3 regions of the Paenibacillus sp. FSL L8-0333 genome follow, and region 2 is predicted to be linked to each of the others. Evidence: riboswitches for the same ligand, from Rfam matches in the RefSeq annotation. Region 2 holds a riboswitch; each other region holds the start of a gene.

Region 1 (7,346 bases), 3.2 Mb from region 2:
AAGTCGTCTCCCAAGATTAAGTCGAGCCTTATCGCTTAAGGAACCGGTACCCTTTTCACGGAATTGAAACATGGTTATGCCCCCAGCAACCGCTTCCTGCAGCACCTTAACTGGAGCTTTACGGCAATTTACACTGCCCATAATGAAATAGACTTTTAATAGATCTCGCAGATGTTCACTGTTCATTCGTTGCACTGTTAATCCCTCGCAGTCTGTTTTGATAAGCAAAATGATTGGTTGGTCCATGTCCAGCCCCTATGCCCAGCTCGTCTTCAATCGCCGCTTGTATAAACGCTTTGGCAGTTTGAATGGCCTCAGCTACGGATTTGCCTTTGGCTAGCTCGGCGGTGACTGCTGCTGAATAGGTGCAGCCTGTACCATGCGTATGTCTGGTCTGAATCCGGTTACTCTCCAATAAGGTATATTCGTCACCATCATATAGAAGATCGGTTACGGCTGTGGTCGAGGTATCATGTCCCCCTTTTAGCACTACATATTTGGAGCCCATGCCATGAATGATTTTGGCTGCTTTTTTGCGTTCTTCGATGGTGGTGATCGTCATCTTTGAGATTATTTCGGCTTCGGGAATATTGGGTGTCGTCACCAATGCTAAGGGCAGCAGATGGCTGACTAAGGATTGAACTGCCTCCTGCAGCAGCAGTGTGGACCCTCCTTTAGCGACCATCACAGGATCAATTACAAGATTAGACCAGCCGTAATGCTTAATTTTATCTGCCACAATGCGGATGATGTCACTGTTAAATAACATCCCGGTCTTTACGGCATCTGGTTGCAGGTCAAGTCCTATAGAATCAAGCTGCTGAATTATGGCGTCCAGAGTCACTGGATAAACCCCTTGGACACCCAGCGTATTCTGCGCTGTCACAGCTGTGAGGACGGACATGCCATAGACAGAAAGCTCCTGAAAGGTTTTTAGATCGGCCTGAATGCCAGCACCACCGCCGCTATCGGAGCCGGCAATGGTTAGAGCTTTGGATATAATCATCGAATTCACTCCTTCGAGGGTCATTAACTGAGCTGTTTGATGCTGGATCTTTCTAGGAAGACTTCTGGCGTGACCCATGTCAGTTGATTTAGAAACTCAACCTGAAAACTTCCCGGCCCTTGACCAGTCGTTAGTTCAGCGGCGATTTCAGCTGCTACTCCATAGAAGGAGAGGGCTTCCACTGCGGCCTCCAACGAGGCACCTCCACTTACCGCGAGAAATGCACCCACAACAGCGCTGAGTAAACAGCCAGTTCCTGTAATCTTCGTGAGAATAGGGTGACCATTGCTGGCAATAAAAGTGTTTTTTCCATTCGTGATCACATCGTCTTTTCCAGTTATGATGACCACACAGCTTAACTTCCTCGCAGCAGCTTCAGCCAAAAGGACTACATCGCCTTCACCTTCGCCAGCATCCACCCCTTTAATGGACCAACTCTCCCCAATGACATTAGCGACTTCAGCCACATTCCCCCGCAGTGCGGTGATTTGCATCTCATTCACTAGCTTTTGAGTGACAGCGGTCCGATAAGAAGTTGCGCCTGCACCTACCGGGTCAAGCACTAGGGGAACCCTGTGTTTATTAGCGGATTTACCAGCGAGCAACATAGATTGAATGGCGTAATCATTGAGTGTGCCGATATTTAGAACTACAGCAGACGACATAGCGGCGATATCGATCACTTCTTCGTGGGCATCCGCCATAAAGGGAGAGGCGCCAAGCGCCAACAGACCGTTGGCTGAGAAATTGGCTACCACAATATTAGTGATGTTGTGGATCAACGGGTTGGATTCCCGTACTTTGGCTAAATAACTCATTATAATTCCTCCTCAAGCTTGTATGAACAACTAACTAAACATTACAGATTGATAAAAGCTTCCTGTGCTTTAATATCCTCTGGTAGAAGATCGTTGGTGGATAACCACTGCTGAACCTTTTCCCAAGATGTCGGGTCTTGATATCCAAAAGATTGATCGCCAGCATTCATCAGCGGCAGCAGAATCTCAAGACTTTTTTTCTCAATCTCCTTGTCGAGCGGTGAAGTTGCATCTTCATGTGCAACCAGTAAATCCAGGGCTTGTTCAGGATTCTGCTCCACAAATTCCTGTCCTTTTGTAATGGCATTTAGAAATTTTTTAAAGTAGGCTTCAGAATTTTGCAATCCTTGTTCGCTGGCCACCAGCACAAGCTCATAATAGTCAGGCACTCCGTAATCCGTTGGATTAAGCGAAGTGACCGGATGTCCCTCTTTTTCAAGGATTAGTTGTTCATGGTTGATGAACCCGCCCATTATTGCGTCTACTTGTCCAGTAGAGATCGCAGGGATGAGGTCAAAACCTACGTCAATCAGCTTGGCGGATGAAGGATCGTCTCCATCACTCTGGATCATTGTCCGAATCATCGCTTCATAGAGCGGAATGGAGGAATAGCCGATTTGTTTTCCCGCGAGCTCTTTTGGACTATGAATACTGCCAGCCTGAGGAACCATCAGATGATTCAGTGGATGCCGCACGATTGCTGCAATCGAACGTACAGGGATTTTCTCGCCGCGTGCCATAAGTACCTGAGGCTGATAACTGAGCGCTAGATCAATTTGATTCGCTGCAACAAGCTTTAGGGAATCATTGCTGTCCGCAGGCATTTTGATCTCGACATCCAAACCTTCCTCTTGGAAAAAACCTTGCTGTTGCGCAGCGTATAGAAAGGAATGAACGGCATTGGGATACCAATCAAGCATAATCGTCAGCTTGTGTGACTGCTTATTTTCGGTATTGGAGGGATCGGTTTGGGAGTTGTTATTTATCTTGTCTGCCTTCCCGCAGCTGCTTAAGAGCAAAAGTGTGCATACTAGAAATACAGAAATAAGTCCTCGTTGTGGGGATTTTAAATGATTCATTGGTTTGATCCTCTTTTCTTTAAAAATAATTGTTCGAGTAAAGCTATCGCCAGAAAAAGCACCACACCAAGCGCGGACAGCAGAAATACAGCCGCGAACATTTCATCGCTCTGCATATTTCCGGCCATTCTGCGGCTGAAGTAACCGAGTCCTTTACTGCCGCCGAGCCATTCCCCGATAGTAGCTCCGATGACGCAGTATACAATGGACAGCTTTAAGCCAGAGAAAAAAGCAGGCAACGCCAGTGGAATTTGGGTTTTGACAAGCAGCTGCCAGCGGTTTGCACCAAATGTTAATAATAAGTCCTTGTAAGTCTGGCCACTTGTACGAAGTCCATCATATGTACTCACTACGACTGGAAAAAAAGCCGTCAAAAACACCACAGCCACTTTGCTCCACAGCGAATATCCGAACCACATAATAAAAATGGGGGATAGCGCAATTAATGGGATCGTCTGGCTAATGATAAGAAAGGGATAGATGGCCTTTTCTATGGGGCGATACAGGAACATTCCAGTGCCCAGCAATACACCACAAATAACAGAAAGGACAAAACCCACCAGTATCTCCTGTAACGTCGCCAATAAATGCTGTCCAAATAATAATTGCCTGTGCTCGATCAATGCGATTCCAATAGAGGAAGGTGCAGGGAGAATAAAGGCTGGAATCATGTGAAGGCGAACAGCTGCCTCCCAGATTACAAGAATGAGCAGTACCAGAAGAAGGAAGGGACCATAGTTGTCTAGATGTTTTTTAAAAGGTATAGGTTGCATGCAATCTTCGCTCCAACTCTTCCCGTAGTGCTATAAACCGGGGTTCATAGTTCATCTTATAATGTCTTGGCCTTGGTAGATCCACAACGATCTCCTGTAATTCGCTGTGCGCACCGCCAGATAATAAATAAATCCGGTCACTGAGCAATAGTGCTTCTTCCAGATCATGAGTGATGAGCATAATCGTCTGATTCAATTCACCCCATAACTCCAACAGCCAACGGTGTATCTCGCGTTTGGTCATGGCATCGAGAGCGCCAAAGGGCTCATCCAGCAGCATCAGACCAGTTCCGCCTCCAGCCACTAAGGTGCGCAGAAATGCGACTCGCTGTTTCATTCCACCCGAAAGTTCATGGGGATAAGCCTTCTCTACATCTGCTAAGCCGAAGCGGGTCAACATTTCCCGAATCTGAGTGATCGTTTCTTGTTTATTGAATCTGGGCTTGATCTCCCAAGGCAAAAGGCAGTTGTCGAGCACTGTCCTCCAAGGCAGCAATAAATCCTGCTGAGGCATATAAGCGATCTGACCTAAACGACTAGCGGTTGACGGGTGCGTAGAGAGTTTTATTTTTCCGTGAGTAGGTTCGAGTAAACCGGCAATCGTTTTGAAAAATGTACTTTTCCCGCATCCGCTAGCACCTACTACGGAGACGAATTCCCCTTGCCTGATATCCATAGATAGATCTGCGAATACAGGGGGGTGCTCAGATTCCGGAAAAGAGTAGGTTAGGCCTTGAATAGATAAAATGGTCGTGATGATCTAACCTCCTAAAATTTTTGTGGAGCGCCTAAACAAATAAAGACCCATTCATTTCCAGAGGAAATGAATGGGTCAAAAAGTTCATTCTGCATAATAACACTTAACATGCTTGATGAAAATTCTGCTCCACTTCCCTCCGCTGGTATGATCCAGATCAGGTTCCAAGGGTCCGGAGCTTGAAGCTCCGTCTCAGTCGGCCGACTCCCCTAGTGAAATAACAGGTCCATATTAATTTGTTAATAAATATACCATATCTTTCTGAGAAGTAAAGAGAGAAAGAAGTGAAGGATTAATCCAAGATTGGGTAAGATATAAGTAGAAATCTAGTTAATATTACAATTCCGATGTATATAATCGGAAAAAAGTATTGACGATCATGTGATGGCAGTGTACTATTCAATTTACCGGAAAAAAACCGGATAGAGAGAGGGGATTTAAGAATGAAAAAATGGAGTTTAACTATTATATTGGCGTTAACCGTGGTCCTTGTAGCGGCTTGCGGCAATAATTCGAATACCAATACGGCTGCTGAACCAACAGCTGGAACGAATGGTGGAACAGCATCTTCAGCGCAAAACAGTTTGGAGGCTGTGAAGGCCAGCGGCAAATTGCGGATAGGTACAGAAGGGACTTATGCACCTTTTACTTATCATGACACTGCGGGGAAATTGACTGGTTTTGACGTGGAAATTGCTGAAGAAGTAGCCAAACGTTTAGGTGTTGAAGCTGAATTTTTTGAAACTCAGTGGGATGGTATTTTTGCTGGGATGGATGCGAAACGGTTTGATGTCATTTTCAATGAAGTTTCCATTAACGAAGATCGCAAAGTGAAATATGATTTCTCTGAACCCTATATCGTATCCAAAGCAGTATTGATCGTGAGCGAAGACAATGAGGATATTAAGACCTTTGCCGATCTTAAAGGTAAAAAAGCCGGACAATCCCTGACAAGTAATTTATCCGATATCGCTCGTGAGAACGGTGCTGAAATCGTAGCTACAGATGGTTTCAATCAAGCGATGGACCTGCTGACTTCGGGACGTATTGATGCAACTGTGAATGATGGCTTGTCTTATCTGGATCTGAAAAAACAAAAACCAGATGCAAAAATTAAAGTGGTTGATGAGATTCCTGAAGGATCACAAAGTGCCGCAGTATTCCTGAAAGGCAATGATGAGCTGGTGAAAGCGGTCAGTGATGCGATTACAGAGATGAAGAGTGATGGAACGTACTTGAAAATTTCCGAGAAATACTTTGGAGCTGACGTTTCAAAATAATACAAGGCTAGCAAGGCTAATTAAGCCTGGAAGCTAAAAAGGATGTCTGAATAATGGATGACCGCAAAATACAAATTTTCTTAGACACACTGCTACCCCTGCTAAAAGCCGGGGTGGCTTTTACCATTCCGTTGGCGCTACTTTCCTTTGTGCTTGGATTGATTTTGGCGATCCTAACCGCGCTGGCACGTCTTTCACCGTGGGTAATTCCGAAGCTAATCGCCCGTTTTTATGTGTGGGTTATTCGAGGAACCCCGTTGTTAGTGCAGCTATTTATTATATTTTTTGGTTTGCCGGCTGTTGGTATTGTACTCGACCCCTTCATTGCCGCCACCATTGGATTTACCCTTAGCGTAGGGGCTTATTCATCGGAAATCGTACGCGCTGCTATCCTGTCGATACATAAAGGCCAATGGGAAGCTGCCTTCTCAGTCGGGATGACTCGTGGGCAGGCTCTGCGCCGCGTAATTCTGCCACAAGCTGCGCGCGTTTCTGTACCGCCGTTATCCAATTCCTTTATTAGCTTGGTTAAAGATACTTCGCTTGCAGCGATCATCACCTATACGGAGATGTTTAGAACCGCACAGCAGGTAGCCTCTACCACTTATGAGCCTCTGCTGGTATACTCCGAAGCAGGATTGTTTTATTTAGTGTTCTGTTCTGTGCTGTCGGCGCTGCAAAATTACTTGGAGAAACGACTCGATCGTTACTCTGCGACCTAAAGGAGAGATACTTGTGATTGAAATCATTAATTTGCATAAATCCTTCGGCGCACTCCAAGTGTTAAAGGGTATTGATCTGAAAATGGAGCATGGAAAGGTACTTGTCATTATTGGGCCATCTGGCTCCGGGAAGACTACACTGCTGCGCTGTTTTAATCTGTTGGAAATCCCGGATCAAGGCAGCCTGTCGCTCAGTGATATCACCATCAATTTTACAGATCATAAGAAAATTCCTCAGAATTCCGTATTGGCCCTTCGTCAGAAAACAGGGATGGTCTTTCAATCGTATAATTTATTTCCGCATATGACTGCGCTTGGCAATGTGATGGAGGGACAGGTAACTGTCCTGAAACGATCCAAGGAAGAAGCGCGCAAGCGGGGGCTTCAGCTGCTGGCTAAGGTGGGTTTGGCAGATAAAGCTGATAACTATCCACATCAGCTGTCAGGTGGACAGCAGCAGAGAGTGGCCATCGCCCGGGCTATGGCAGTAGATCCAGAAGTGTTATTGTTTGATGAGCCCACTTCGGCGCTCGATCCTGAGCTGGTAGGGGAAGTGCTTAAGGTTATCAAACAATTAGCGGCAGAAGGTATGACTATGGTGATTGTGACCCACGAGATGAAATTTGCCGCCGATGTAGCGGACCGGATCATTTTGATGGATGGTGGTCATATCTTAGAGCAAGGGACTCCGCAAGAAGTGCTGGAGCATCCGAAGAATCCCCGGGCTCTGCAATTTCTGAACAGACTGAATGGTGAAGAAGAGTAGAAAGACAATATACACGAAAAAGCGGCTCGGGAATCATCCGGAGCTGCTTTTTCATGTGTAGATTATTCAAATGAGAAGAGTATCTGAAATTTGGCTTATACTCCAGTTTTCAGAAATTCCAAAGCGTTGTAGAGCATAATCGCTG
Region 2 (7,346 bases):
ATTGCTGTACCGAACCAACCAATCATCGCTGCACCTATAGCAGAGGTAATATGATCATACCCCGGTGCAATATCTGTAGTCAGTGGACCTAACGTATAAAAAGGGGCTTCGTTGCAAGTTTCAAGTTGCTTATCCATATTCTCTTTAATCAAGTGCATCGGCACATGTCCTGGACCCTCTACCATCACCTGTACATCATGACTCCAAGCCATAGCTGTTAATTCACCTAACGTCTCTAACTCGGCAAATTGTGCTTCATCATTCGCATCAGCAATCGAACCCGGACGTAATCCATCGCCTAGGGAAAAAGAAACATCGTACAGCTTCATGATTTCACATATCTCTTCAAAATGTGTATATAAAAAGTTCTCTTGATGATGCGCAAGACACCATGCCGCCATAATGGAGCCACCTCTTGAAACAATACCTGTCATACGTTGTGCCGTCAACGGGATATAACGAAGCAGAACTCCCGCATGAATGGTAAAATAGTCCACCCCTTGCTCCGCTTGCTCAATGAGCGTATCACGGTATACTTCCCACGTTAAATCTTCCGCTTTCCCATTCACTTTTTCCAAAGCTTGATAAATAGGCACCGTTCCAATAGGAACAGGAGAATTACGGATGATCCACTCGCGTGTCGTATGGATGTTTTTACCTGTGGAGAGATCCATTATATTGTCTGCACCCCAGCGGGTAGCCCATCTCATTTTCTCCACCTCTTCCTCTATGGATGAGGATACTGCGGAGTTTCCAATATTGGCATTGATCTTTACCAAAAAATTACGCCCAATAATCATTGGTTCACTCTCTGGATGATTGATATTCGCTGGAATGATGGCGCGGCCCCGGGCTACTTCATCTCTTACAAATTCCGGTGTCACATTCTCACGAATCGCAACGTATTCCATTTCCGAAGTAATAATCCCTTTGCGTGCATAATGCATTTGAGAGACATTACGCCCCTTTTTCGCTCGCAAAGGTTTTCTATGGAGCGCTGGAAACACTTCCGCCACAGCTTTTCCCGTTGCATTCCCGTTATCTTCAGGCTTCACGGTTCTTCCTTCGTACGCTTCCACATCCCCTCGTTCCTCAATCCAGCTTAGACGATTGGGCTCTAACCCCTGACGAATATCAGTATGAATATTAGCATCCGTGTAAGCCCCACTTGTGTCATAGACATGAATTGGGGCATTCTCCTCTTCGCCGTCTATGCCCGCAGTTGGACTAAGTGAGATCTCCCGCATAGGCACCTGAATATCAGGCCGTGAACCCTTTACATAGACTTTTTGACTTGCTGGAAAAGCTGATAGATTGATTGGATCGTTGTTCAATTCGCTTGTCATCTCAATTCCTCCTATAAGGTGATTTGATCAAGCGGAGACGGTCTACTCCCCACACATAGAAAAGGCCACATCTGTATAAGATGCGGCCTTAGAGTAGACAAATAGAAATAGAGCTCCATTTCCTCCGCTGGCATTATCCAGATCAGGTTAGACGGTCGATAGTTATAACTATCCTCTCAGCCTGGTCCCACCAAGCTCCCGTAACTATATAATTGCTACTTCAAAGTATAACCGAAAAGAGATAATTATCCAAATGTACTCAAATGTGAGATCAATGTGTACGTTAGTATAACACCAATACCCCAAATCCTTCCAGAAGCACCTCGCCCGACAATGTTGTGCCGCTCAGTAAATCTGTTTTGGTCTCATGAAGATGGATCGTGACAGGAGTCTCACTATAATTAAGCAAAAAAGCATAACTGGAAGAAGCTCCGGTACGGACTTGCAGCTCTACCTCTTCTGGGAGCTCCAGCCAATTTGCTGGCGATTGTAGATCAATTAATTTTATGATCTCAGCCGCTGCCTGTTCGTTAAATACGGCTCCGTAATACCAAACCTCACCCTTGCCGCGACGCTTTCTAGTTACCGCCGGTTTTCCCGCATAATAATCAGAGGCGTAAACCGCCATCACTTCAACCGAAGCTTCCTCTATTTTAAGAATATCATTAAAGTCATCTGCTCCTGTAACGACTTCGGTCGCGCCCGACCAGCTAATTGTTGTTGGCTGACGACTGCCCTTAACCATTGTGAATTCTTCAACTGTGATCCCGCATAGATCCTTAGCAGCACCTGGGAAAGGACGCATATAACATTGACCGCGCTCATCCTTATAGCCAGTTCTACAGCCGAAGATCAGTTTGCCGCCTTGTTGAACATATTCATCCAGCAGAGACGCTGTCTCATCTGTCATAATCGCTGGGTGAGGATAGATAAGCACGTCGTACCTTGCAAGCTCCACCAGCGTTGTTTTTTTGCGCAAATAGAGCACGTCATTAGGGATATGCTTCCGCTGAAGAGCCTTGTACCACTCCTTATTGCTCTTCCACATAAACGGGCCATGCCAAACATCGTATTCTCCATCCCACTCATTGTCATAATCACGAACAATAGCAACGTTAGCCTGATTATGAGTACCGATAAACGCTTGACCTGCTGCTGCCAGCTCCTGACCGATCTGCCCCGCTTCCCGCACTCTCCGGTTAGGCTGATTATGATAGTCATTGATTCCATGCCAATAAATTTCATTGCCCATCGTAGCCGTCCGCCAGCGGAAATATAACACCATATCTGCCCCATGAGCGATCGACTGATAAGTCCATAACCGCATCTGCCCGGGCTTTGGAGAAGGCATATCCATCCGGTTCACCCAGCCACCCGGGCCCGACTGCTGCTCCATAATGCAGAAATTCGGGGATATCGAACGAACAACAGATAACGACAGTCCCCAGCCTCTATCATTCAGCGGATTCCGCTCATTCGGGTCATAAAAAATAGTAGAGAACTGAGGATAGGAATCATAGCTGAAGAAATCCAGCAGTTCATCCGTCATTTCATGGCTATCGAGATGACCGAACAGACCGTTCGTGGTTACCCATTGCTTAGGGGCAAGTTTACGAATGATATCCGCTTGGTTTTTGGCAAAAGAAATTGTATTGTCCGAAATAAACCGTTTTTCATCCAATGCCTGATGAGGATTGGGTTGCTTCGGTACTGGAGTCGGACGTGGAAGATAGACCTGAGACCAGTCACTATAGCTTTGATTCCAAAAAACAGCTCCCCATGCCTCGTTCAAATGCTTAAGCGTAACATATTTCTGCTGTAGCCATTCCCGGAAGGCCTTATGGTCACTCTCCGAATAAAATTCACTGATCTCACAGTTGAGCTCATTATCAATTTGCCAGCCAACTACACCCGGATGATTGCCGTAATGTTCAGCCATTTGTTCTGCAATACGTGCACACAGTTCCCGGTATTTAGGACTGCTGTAATTATAATGGCGGCGCATGCCATGCTGAAGTGTAACACCTTCGTAGGTTACATTTAATACTTCTGGATACTTATCAGTCAACCAAGCTGGAGGCGTTGCCGTCGGAGTACCAAGTACAACCTGAAGACCATATTTATGTGCTAGATCAATCGCCCGATCAAAGAGCCCGAACTGAAACTCCCCTTCTGTGGGTTCAAAAATAGACCAAGCAAACTCCCCCATCCGAATGATCGTAAAGCCGAGTTCACGCATCCGGCGATAATCGTCCTCCCACATGTTTTCTGGCCAGTGCTCCGGATAATAACAAACGCCAAGCTCGAATTTTTCAGTTGCGACAGGTTTCTTCATCATTACCTCCAAAGTATTAAAAATATGCTTTCAATATTTTATAATTCTATTGTAGTATCAATGATAAGAGGTCTTATATAACAAAATATTGCTATCATATAACAATCTTGCGTTTATTGCCTTAATCCAACTTGCGCTCTGTTGCGCTACAGAAATGGGTGCTGCCAAACATGAAGAAACAATGGTATTTGCCGACACCGGCTTTTTCAAAATATGTCTGTTATCCTGAATTTTTGGGACATTACACTCACTTTCCACAACATACAGAGAGAAGAAGCGAAGGGTTTCTTGGGAGTTATAACCTGCATTTGATTTTTGGTGGGGAGGGTTATGTATTCCATGAGGGCGAACGTATTCCGATGAGTAGAGGACGAGGTTTTCTGTACCCAAAAGGGGCTTATCAGCAATACGGCTCTGACCCAGGCGAGCCTTGGGATGTCCGATGGGTTCATTTTAATACTGAAATTGTCCTCCCCTTATTAGAAGAAGTGGACCAGTCTCGTGCATACCTGTTCACTTTTGATTTGGATGCTAAGCTGGACGAGCTATTCGAGGAAATGTACCTACTGAGCGCTTCCTACGTGACCCGTAGCGAGCCAAGACTATCTGCTCTGCTGTATGAGCTTCTAGTTAAATTGCTGCAGAACTCCGAGCCGCTTCACGGCTCAGTACCGCACGAGGTTAGGCAGTCCATCCGGAGTGCTGCAGATATCATTCATGTCGAATGTGCCAGCCCTTGGTCTCTGGAATCGATGGCAAGATTGACCGGGTACAGCAGCTATCATTTTCTAAGGCTGTTCCGGGTGGTTATGGGCAAAACTCCAAACCGTTATTTAACCGATTGTCGGCTGGCTAAAGCCAAGCTTTTACTGGTTTCCACAGGACTCTCCATTGCTCAGGTTGCGACTCAGTCCGGTTTTGCCCAGTCCAGCTATTTCATTAAAGTGTTCAGAAGGTTTGAAGGCATGTCTCCTGTGAAATACCGGCAGGCTTTTGGGGCGTAGACGATCTTCCTTCAGTCCGTAGAGATTCAATCTTAGTCTCTTGGACTTATCACCCTTAAAGATCATCCTTAAGAGAAATTTCACTCTCAATATCTAAACTTATTGTTTCGGAATGAATCTCCCCTTCATTATCATTCCATGTAATAGATAAAGTGGTGTTTTCATAATTTTGTCTATTTTTATTTAATTCGTCATATAAATATGGACCAGTTATAGACCCGATATCAGTGTTACTTAATATTGAAACGGGTCCATCCGTTGACCTAGCTTCATTTACAAGAACTGTTTCATCCTTATTATTAGTGTTTTTTTCATTAACTTCATACTTATAATAGCTACTATTCACTAAAGAGCTTGGGTCTCCCTTGAACACTAACTTCCCATGTCCCCGTAAAATTTTGCTAGATGAAATTATTATTTTGTAATCTAAAACATCCCATGTATCCCCTGTACCCTTAAGCGTATATACTTGAACACCAGTGTTTAAATTTGTTTCGAACTCTTTATTGAAATATAAATAACTCCATATCGCATTCGAAATAATAACCACAGCTACAAGCACTAGGATTAGTTTTTTCATATCTGCTCCTTTATAAATACTCCCCAGCCATTATTTATATCTTAAATTCCACTCCTTTGACCATTTTGGGAATGCTTCTCCGGTCAATTCTTCGAGTGTTTTTCCATCAATGGTGTAAACCCAGCCCATATGTAATTCATCGAAATCAGGAAAACTATAGCCTCCTATCACTTCATCGTCTGCTTCTAGCAGAAAAATCAGGGTTTGTTTTTTTGTATTATCCTTCTCATTATCTAAGGGGTGGTTTTTAACGATTAACTTACTTGTAGTTATTTCCTTACCTATATAATCGATTGGATCAACACTTTGAACACTCCAATATTGTATGTATGGCATTTCCGTCAGCAGCTTTTTATCTAATAAATATTCAGAAACAATTCCTTCATTACTAATGATCAGATAGCCCATATCGGTAATAAATTGTTCAGCTTTGCTATATTCTTTTTTTGAATTATCGCTAATTTCCTCATCACTACATCCCAATAAAAAGATTAAGAATAACGGAATTATGATTCTCCTTAATTTTTTCATAGGTTCTCTCCTTGCATTGTTTATTATCTCCGCGCTCAATTTATAGATTAATCTTATTGTATGAATTTAGTATCATCAAACTCTTTAGCGTCTTATAGGCTCTCCATTCCAACCTCGCTGTTTCACCGGGAGGCTCCCATTTTATCTGCCATCCTCCATCATCCTCCTGTTGGTATTCTAATACTTTTAAATGATCAAGAATGGTTTCATCAGAAAATATGCTGCTACAGTAAGAAGTTGGTGATGGCGAAAATTCTAGAGGAGAGAGTCCATAACTGTGGGATGCGGCATCCAAGCAAAAAAAGTTGGCAGTAATAAGCTCCTTAGATAATTTTTGAAATAATCCTTTGATAAAATCCGATTGAGGTAAGCTTTCCAATAAATAAAATGCAGTTAAAATTGTATGCGCATCATCATAGGCTTGTGAGTGAATATCTCCCAAACAAATTTCCGTCGCTTTATCAAGCCAGGAATGTTCTATCCCTTGCCACTTAAGAAGCCCAACAAGACCAGTTAGTCTGCTAAATGATGGCTCTGTAGAAAGTGGGTTATTCCAATGTTTTGCTCTTGGATAGTTCAATGATGAAGAAAATATTGTTGGGATCCCTTTTTTTAAGTCAGCATGTTTTGAAATATAACCACATGCTTTTTGAGAGAGTTCCTCGTCTTTTATGTTACAGTCATATAAAAAACGTAGTGCAAATTCCATGAAAAGTGGCTGACTACCGGGTGCCCGTAAATCTGGCTCTATTGCATTTCCAAACCCACCATCTTCGTTCTGGTAGGCTATTAGAGAAGTCACAACATTGCTTATTGATCCACCGTGGAAAATATATTCAAAAACCCTTCTTTCTAATAATCTGCCATGTGTCCAAATGAAATGGGCTGCTTTTTCAAAATCCATCTGTTCCCCTCCTCAAAATTTACGCTAAGCATTTAAGTATTCAATGACACTTTTAATATAGGATTCAATCGGTTCCTTTGTATTAACAATATGTATTCTGACATTAGAGGGCTTTTTAGCATTTTCAATAGTTTTAAGTAATGTCTCTTCAGAAGGCACTCTTTCAATCTGGCTAATCATTCTTTTTCTATTTCGCAGTCTATTATTGAGCTCGTCATAGTCATTTAATAAACATTCTACATATTTATATTCCGCATTATATTTCTGGGTCAGATTCAATCCTCTCTCTATCATTTCAGAATATAAACAAGGGCTATCGAGTATAACATTATGACCTTGAGATAAGTGAAAATCTATCAAGGCCCATTCAATATCATACGAAATTTCCCCAACTTCCTTGAACCCAAAGTTTGCTCCAAGTGATTCCATAAGAGAAGACTTTACAATGTCGTGATCAAGAATAACAGCAGAAGTATGCTGCGCTATTACTCTGGCTAATGAAGACTTCCCTGATCCGGGGTATCCAGACATCTGAAGAAAAAACAACGAGGGCCACTTCCTTTCAGCATAGTCTTGGGTCTTCCACAGACATAAATGAGCTCATAGCGTGAATTCTATGTTAGCTGATATGTATTCTTCTTCGAAA
Region 3 (7,346 bases), 1.2 Mb from region 2:
AGCAGTACAAAAGCATTCGGATTATCGGATAACTCCTCCACTTTATGAGTTTTGCGATTTGTAGCCAAATAAATCTTCAAACCCTCATGGAAAATGGCCATATAACGTACTTTCGGCTTATTTCCTTCTTCGATCGTACCAAAGGAACCGAACTTGTTGTCATCCAATGCTTTAATAATGAGTTGTTCCAGTTGTTTGTTATCCATTACGTAAATCTCTCCCTTCAAGCATGTAAACAAAAGTTTATATATCCAAGCTCACCGTTTGGATTTATCATAACAATGGTGCTTATTATAATGTACCCTTCAGGTTCACATTGAATCCGACCTTACTCCATAAACTACATCAAGATAAGGAGCTTACTTCGTGAAAAAACTGATTTGGATCGGCTGTCTCTCCTACTTCGTTATCGGTCTGGCACATGTTGTGCTGGGATCTATTCTGCCCGTTCTACTGCAACATTATGATCAAAATTACAGTGCTGGCGGTGAATTAATCTTTAGTCAATTCGCTGGTTTTTTAGCAGGCGTGTTGGTCTCTCCCCTACTTAATCGCCGCTTCGGTAAACGTGGAGGCATCCTCATTGCCACCAGTCTTCTAATAGTTGCAGAAGTTGCCTATGCCTTTCTACCGCCTTGGGGCTGGATGTATTTTATCGCTGTTGCCGCAGGTTTTGGTTTCGGGATGATCGAAGCGGTTATCGGCACCATCATTATTGGTGCTGTAACCGAAGGAACGGCTATTGCGATGAGCCGGCTCGAAGTTCTATTCGGGATAGGCGCACTCGTGATGCCGCTTATCGCCAGTCCGCTCATTGCTGCCGGAGCGTGGAGATTGGCCTTTCTAATCGTCGCTGCCTTCTCTTTGATTTCTCTTATCCTCTGGGCAAGAGGACACTTCGGTAATCTACAACGCATGCTGGATGAACGTGCCTCTGTCCAAGGAGCAGACAATTCGCATTCCTCAAGCTCACGTTCTAACAAAAAATTTCCGTATAAAGGTAAGCAATGGATTCTGTTAGGGATCTTCATCGTTTTCTTTTTTCTTTATGTAGGCACAGAGATGAGTTTAGTCAACTTTATGCCGGCTATCTTTATTGCCAAGCTAGGGATGACAGAGTCTACGGCAGCACTGACAGTCACTTTCTTTTGGCTAGCGATGTCTACAGGAAGATTGTTTGCGGGTGTAATTGCCGAAAAAATATCTTATCGCGTGTACATTCTCAGCAGCTGTTTACTAACCTTGTTACTGCTGACACTCTTTCCGTTCACTGACAATCGAATGACTGCTTTCATTGTAATTCTGCTGCTGGGGCTGTTTATGTCCGGTATTTTCTCCATTGCATTGGTTTTCTCCAGCAAAATGCTGCCTTGCACCGAAGAGTCAACACCCAGCATTATGATTGCTTCCGGAGGCGTTGGTGGTGCTTTGCTACCTCTGTTTACGGGCTGGTCTATGGACCATTTAGAAGTGGCACAAACAGCCGGATTACTTGCCACTTTTGCTGCCTTCTTGTTCCTGCTAAGCATTGCCGCATGGAGATTCCAAGCCAGGCAAGCGGTGGAAGGAAAGAGTTCCCGTATTTAGAATAGTATCAACGTTATCCTTTTAGGGTAATGTGATCTATAAGCATATTCTGAGCACAAGGATGGACAATGAATGAATGAGTCTTTAAATGAGTCTTCAACTGAGCCTTTGTTACATACTGCGCTTATGCAGTTTATATTTCCCTTCTCTATAAAAAAGGGCGATTCTAAGCAGCTTATCCAGCAATTACAGGACGACGGATTCACACGTTTTTTTCTGGATAACAAAGAACTGGAAGCTGCCTATTATGGAGAAGGTTACTGTGTTTCCCATGAACGAATGGAGCGCACCTATTTACCGTTTGCCGCACACGTCCTTTTTCCGCGCAGGAAGGATGCCGACTCGTTTCGCCGTTTTTCCAGAGTAAATAATCTCGACTGCATTCTGGAGATTCCGCAGCAATCTATATTTTTCAAAATTCTCTCGACGGATATATTCATATGTCCCTTTCAGCTTGGATTCGTGACGATACGTGTCCAGCTGGAGGGGGATTCGATTCCCTTTAGTATTGCACTAGAATTCGCGGATCGTTTCCGTGCGCTAGAGAAAACCTTCATACAGGATGACTACACTTATATTCATTGCGGGGAACAGACCTATGAGATGGTAGAGGATTTTGTCTTCCGAAATTTGGTGGATGGACTGGAGCCATATCTGGATCAATCGGATATCAATGGGGCTTATTTTGAGACCCTTCCTTTTTTCGTAGATGAAAGAATGCAGGTGCAAGCTTTTTACGGCTTTCAGAATGAAGAAAGTTCTGATGAGATTAGTGTAAATCTACGCTATCGCGCCTCACAGCTTGATGGAATTGATCTGAACGGAAAGCCCTATGCCAGTGCAAGCGATCCAGCGTATATTGCAAACTATTGTCATGAGCATTCCTATAATCGCTGGGGCCCAGACACGTATTATATGATGAATGAGCAGACCTTTTGCTGCATGACCCGGGCTGAACAGGAGATTGCTGTAAGTCTAGCCAACCAGATGTACGGGCAATATTATTACGGATTTTTACTCAATATTTTCCACAAAATCGTTCTGCTGAAGCTCGCCAATATGCACTCCCGACTTCGGATTAATCATGATTATGAGGAAATAGACAATCTAATCTATTCCATCAATAAGTTCTCGGCAAAGTTCTACTTCTTGGAGTTGATTTCCCAGTCGCAGGGCCGGGAGATATTTCTTCAGCTGCGTAAAGTATACGGAAACGACGCTTTGTTCGAGGAAGTGAAAGAAACCTTAAATGATCTGTTTCAGTATCAGGATAAGTTTCAGTCCAAGCGACGGGATAATCTGCTGATGATTCTCACTGTATTTACGGTAGTAAGCGGGATTTACGGCATGAATCAAGTCATTGACGATCTGGATGGAAAAATCCAATGGAGTAAAATGATTGGTTATTCCCCCTTTGAATTTCTTGCCCTCTTCGTGATCATGAGCGGGATTCTGATCAGCGTTGTCCTCACGCTAGGGGCGCTGGTTAGTGAGCTTAAACGGCGTCACCGCAAGAAATATAAAGATCTAGACTAGCAAAAAAGAAACTACTGGATTGGAAAAATTCAGGAGTGCACTACTAGACATTCCGAGTACAGCCGTCTATAATACACCGTATGCGAGAAATATAAGATATAAAGTATGGGTACAAAACTTATACTTACTTATATTGCACATAGAAATACCCGTTAACTTCATAGAACCAGGGGTGCTGGAATTGGCCGGCTGAGATTGTATCCCACAAGATACTGACCCTTATACCTGATCTGGATAATGCCAGCGTAGGAATCGCCAATTGGTTCTGGTCCCTGTGACCTTGACTAACCTTGCGCCAAGCCAGCGTCCCGATCACTCGGGGCGCTTTTTTTGTAAGATCACTAAAAGATGTAGAAAAACGTACATACTACACTTTACGGTTCATGTTGTGAAGACGGGATTCTTGTAACCTTAAAGGAGAGAAGAAGACATGCACCTCAAAAAAGCACTTACGTTGTGCCTCACCTGTGTACTCATTCTTGCCATTGCCGGATGCGGCAGCAACAATGGGAATACAGCCGGAAACAAAGCAAATGCTACTGATCCAACTGCAGCGGCTGGCACGGATGCTCCAAAAGAGCTCACCAAAGTTAAAGTCGCACTCGACTGGACACCGAACACGAATCATACCGGTCTATACGTAGCTAAGGATCTTGGTTACTACGCTGAAGAAGGTCTGGACGTCGAAATCGTTCAACCAGGCGCAGCGGGTTCTGATACTATGGTTACTTCTGGCGAAGCCGCATTTGGCATCAGCGCCCAAGAAGGATTAACGCTAGCCCGTCTACAAGGCGTACCCCTTGTCTCGATAGCAGCTATTATTCAGCATAATACATCGGGATTCGCCGCTCCAGTAGATCGCAATATTAAATCACCAAAGGATTTCGAAGGTAAAACCTACGGAGGCTGGGGCTCACCGGCCGAAGAAGCAGCCATGAAGGCCATCATGGATCCTGAAGGTGGCGATGTGAAAAAGGTGAAGCTGATCAGTATCGGTGAAGCTGATTATTTTACCGCCGTCAAACGTGACATTGATTTCGCCTGGATTTTCTACGCTTGGACTGGCGTTGAGGCTGAGTTGCGTGGCCAGCCATTGGATATGCTGTACTTAAAGGATTATGCGCCACAGCTCGATTATTACACGCCTGTGCTGACGACGAGTGAGAAGCAAATTGCAGATCATCCTGAGCTGGTGAAGGCCTTCATGAAAGCCACATCAAAAGGTTATCAATATGCTATTGATCATCCGGAAGAGGCTGCCGGTATGTTATCGAAGGCCGTTCCTGACCTGGACGCCGACCTTGTCCTAGCTAGCCAAAAATGGCTTAGCCCAAAATACAAGGACGATGCTGCCCGCTGGGGCGAGCAAAAAACCGAGGTCTGGCAAAATTACGGCGACTGGATGTATGATCTGAAGTTGCTGGATAAACCGCTGGATGCTGCTAGTGCATTCAGTAATGATTTTTTACCGGCGGAGTAGAGAGCGGACTTCAGAACCAAGAAGGTTGGACGTTACTTGAGGAAGGAGGAACGGAGCGTAGTGATGTGCTACGTGAGTACCGGACTTCCCAAGTTCGTTCAAGATTCGATGTCGAGTTTGCTTCCTGAGTTACTTCGTTATCAAAGTTGGCTTTTTGAACTTAACTTATAATTTAAGAGTTCAAAAAGACGGCTTTCAGAACCAAGAAGGTTGGACGTTACTTGAGGAAGGAGGAACGGAGCGTAGTGATGTGCTACGTGAGTACCGGACTTCCCAAGTTCGTTCAAGATTCGACGTCGAGTTTGCTTCCTGAATTACTTCGTTATCAAAGTTGGCTTTTTGAACTTACCTTATAAAATGAGAGGATTGATTATTGTGGCTAACACCCTACTAAGCATTCAAGTAATTCCAAAAACTCCGAACAATGAGGATTCCATCCCATACGTAGATAAAGCGATTGAGGTCATTCAAAAATCCGGTGTTAAACATCAGGTGAATCCGCTGGAAACCACAATGGAAGGTGAGCTTAGCGAGCTGCTGGAGGTTGTGCGTCAGATGCAAGAGGCGTTGATCGAAGCAGGCAGTCCAAGCGTAATTTCGCAGATCAAAATCGCTCATAATCCTAACGGAATCAGCATGGATAAATTGACGGAGAAATATCGGCCGTGAGATCGACCTGGAAGCTAATATGGCCGCCCCTTGTGGCGGTCGTCTTCTTTTTAACCGTATGGCAGCTATCTGTATCTGTATTTCATATTGAATCCTGGATTCTGCCGAGTCCTGCTGATATTGCCCGTGAATCCACCAGTAACGCTTCTGGTCTTTGGGCTCATACGATGGCTACGCTGCGGCTCACTTTAATTGGTTTTCCCATCGGTACGGGGGTAGGTCTGATCGTCGCTTTGCTTTTGCATCTTTTGCCTTGGGCTAGACGGGCTTTTTATCCACTCATTATTCTGAGTCAAAATGTTCCCTCCATCGCGCTCGGCCCCCTGCTCATTATCTGGTTCGGCTTTGGTCTTTTGCCCAAAATCGTGCTGATTACACTAGTATGTTTCTTCCCTGTAGCTGTCGCTGCGATGGGCGGCCTGGCCCAAAGTGATCAGGTCATGATGAATTATATGAAAATGGCTGGCGCAAGCAAGTGGCAAATCTTTACCAAGCTGGAGCTGCCCTCTTCTATCCCGGCACTATTTTCCGGTGTAAAAATATCTGCTACTTATGCGGTTATGGGCGCCGTGGTCGCTGAATGGATTGGCGCGGATAAAGGTATTGGCTATTATATGCTTCTGCAGAAATCCGCTTATCGTACGGATCGGATGTTTGTCGCTATTGTTATTATTGTACTTTTAAGTCTTGTACTCTTTGCTATTATTGCATTGCTGGAAAAATGGCTGGTTCGCTGGAAGCCGCGCCGTAACTCATAGAAAGGAAAATGCCTGTATGTCTCAAGCGATGCAAATGCAACACAGAACAACAGAAGTCATCAGCTCTCCTGAAGCTCATACCGCGGCACCCGCCCTTGAAGTGAGCGGCATCTCCAAATCTTTTTTCCATCGTCGCCGTGAGACAAAAGTTCTGAATAATGTCTCTCTCAAGGTAGAGCAACAAGAATTCGTTTCGATCGTTGGTCCTTCCGGCTGCGGAAAAAGCACCTTATTCCATATGATTGGCGGCCTTGTGAAACCCGATGCAGGCACGATCCGCATGAACGGTAAGGTCGTTACAGGTCAACGCGGTGAAATTAGTTATATGCCGCAGCAGCCTGCTCTTTTTCCTTGGCGTACGATTGAGGATAATGTGCTGCTTGCTGGGGAGATCAAGGGCGCACTGCGGGATGGAGCCCGCGAGGAAGCACGCCAGTGGCTTGCCAAGGTTGGGTTAAGCGGGTTCGAACATGCTTATCCGCATATGCTGTCTGGCGGGATGCAGCAGCGTGCAGCTTTTCTCAGAGCATTGCTCGCTCCGCAGGAGCTAATGTTGCTGGATGAACCTTTCAGCGCACTCGATGCACTAACTCGCAGTGAAATGCAGCGCTGGCTGCTTGAGCTGTGGGAAGAGAATCGCCGCTCTGTGCTGTTCATTACTCACAACATCGAAGAAGCGTTGCTGCTCTCTAATCGTATCTATGTATTTTCCGGCCGCCCCGGCTCCATCCTGCATACAGTCGATGTGCCGTTTCCGCGGCCACGCCGTGATGAGATTACGGACTCTCCCGAGTTCCTTAAGCTCAAACGCCAGTTGTCACAGTGGATGCGAGAGGAACAAGCTAAAAATAGGCAGCCGCTAGCTTAATCGCTAAGCACTGTAAACTGATATCGCTGGTATAGCGGTGTCAGTTTTTTATTTTGCAGCGATAAACTCCTGCCCTATTTATAATTGACGCGGATGTATCTGCTCAATTAAACAAATTTCACTCATCATAGTAGGGATCACATTAAATGTGTGGCGAAAACGGCCTCCGTGTTGGTAATGGATAGTAACCGGGTTGGGCTGGGGACATTTACGGGATTTATACCGTTGATTTGCTGCTTCGGGCCAGATTCGGCTCATTCTACGGGATTTTTACCGTTAATTTGCTGCTTCGGGCCAGGTTCGGCTCATTCTACGGGATTTATACCGTTGATTTGTTTCGTCGGGCCGGATTCGGCTCATTCTACGGGATTTTTACCGTTAATTTGCTGCTTCGGGCCGGATTCGGCTACGGGATTTATACCGTTGATTTGCTTCGTCGGACCGGATT

What was found. Region 2 has a riboswitch for thiamine pyrophosphate ahead of thiC (phosphomethylpyrimidine synthase ThiC). Riboswitches for the same ligand answer to the same signal wherever they lie in the genome.
Region 1: linked by a shared signal. The riboswitch ahead of NYE72_RS12745 (ABC transporter ATP-binding protein) and the one ahead of thiC (phosphomethylpyrimidine synthase ThiC) in region 2 are both predicted to bind thiamine pyrophosphate.
Region 3: linked by a shared signal. The riboswitch ahead of NYE72_RS02115 (ABC transporter substrate-binding protein) and the one ahead of thiC (phosphomethylpyrimidine synthase ThiC) in region 2 are both predicted to bind thiamine pyrophosphate.

The regions. Positions count from the first base shown of each region.
Region 1 covers NZ_CP150186.1:2,891,110-2,898,455, forward strand. Annotated here, with positions in the region: gene thiE (thiamine phosphate synthase) at 1-186, opposite strand, end outside; gene thiD (bifunctional hydroxymethylpyrimidine kinase/phosphomethylpyrimidine kinase) at 176-1,006, opposite strand; gene thiM (hydroxyethylthiazole kinase) at 1,030-1,824, opposite strand; gene NYE72_RS12735 (ABC transporter substrate-binding protein) at 1,866-2,903, opposite strand; gene NYE72_RS12740 (ABC transporter permease) at 2,900-3,676, opposite strand; gene NYE72_RS12745 (ABC transporter ATP-binding protein) at 3,657-4,352, opposite strand; TPP riboswitch at 4,551-4,654, opposite strand; gene NYE72_RS12750 (amino acid ABC transporter substrate-binding protein) at 4,877-5,713, shown strand; gene NYE72_RS12755 (amino acid ABC transporter permease) at 5,767-6,435, shown strand; gene NYE72_RS12760 (amino acid ABC transporter ATP-binding protein) at 6,449-7,201, shown strand; gene NYE72_RS12765 (S-layer homology domain-containing protein) at 7,297-7,346, opposite strand, start outside.
Region 2 covers NZ_CP150186.1:6,107,401-6,114,746, forward strand. Annotated here, with positions in the region: gene thiC (phosphomethylpyrimidine synthase ThiC) at 1-1,346, opposite strand, end outside; TPP riboswitch at 1,449-1,558, opposite strand; gene NYE72_RS27145 (beta-galactosidase) at 1,630-3,681, opposite strand; gene NYE72_RS27150 (AraC family transcriptional regulator) at 3,852-4,685, shown strand; gene NYE72_RS27155 (hypothetical protein) at 4,741-5,265, opposite strand; gene NYE72_RS27160 (hypothetical protein) at 5,296-5,796, opposite strand; gene NYE72_RS27165 (hypothetical protein) at 5,837-6,700, opposite strand; gene NYE72_RS27170 (AAA family ATPase) at 6,725-7,246, opposite strand.
Region 3 covers NZ_CP150186.1:474,349-481,694, reverse strand. Annotated here, with positions in the region: gene NYE72_RS02130 (pyridoxamine 5'-phosphate oxidase family protein) at 1-206, opposite strand, end outside; gene NYE72_RS02125 (MFS transporter) at 367-1,587, shown strand; gene NYE72_RS02120 (hypothetical protein) at 1,660-3,123, shown strand; TPP riboswitch at 3,282-3,392, shown strand; gene NYE72_RS02115 (ABC transporter substrate-binding protein) at 3,554-4,603, shown strand; gene NYE72_RS02110 (MTH1187 family thiamine-binding protein) at 4,979-5,272, shown strand; gene NYE72_RS02105 (ABC transporter permease) at 5,269-6,030, shown strand; gene NYE72_RS02100 (ABC transporter ATP-binding protein) at 6,065-6,898, shown strand; gene NYE72_RS02095 (hypothetical protein) at 7,129-7,346, shown strand, end outside.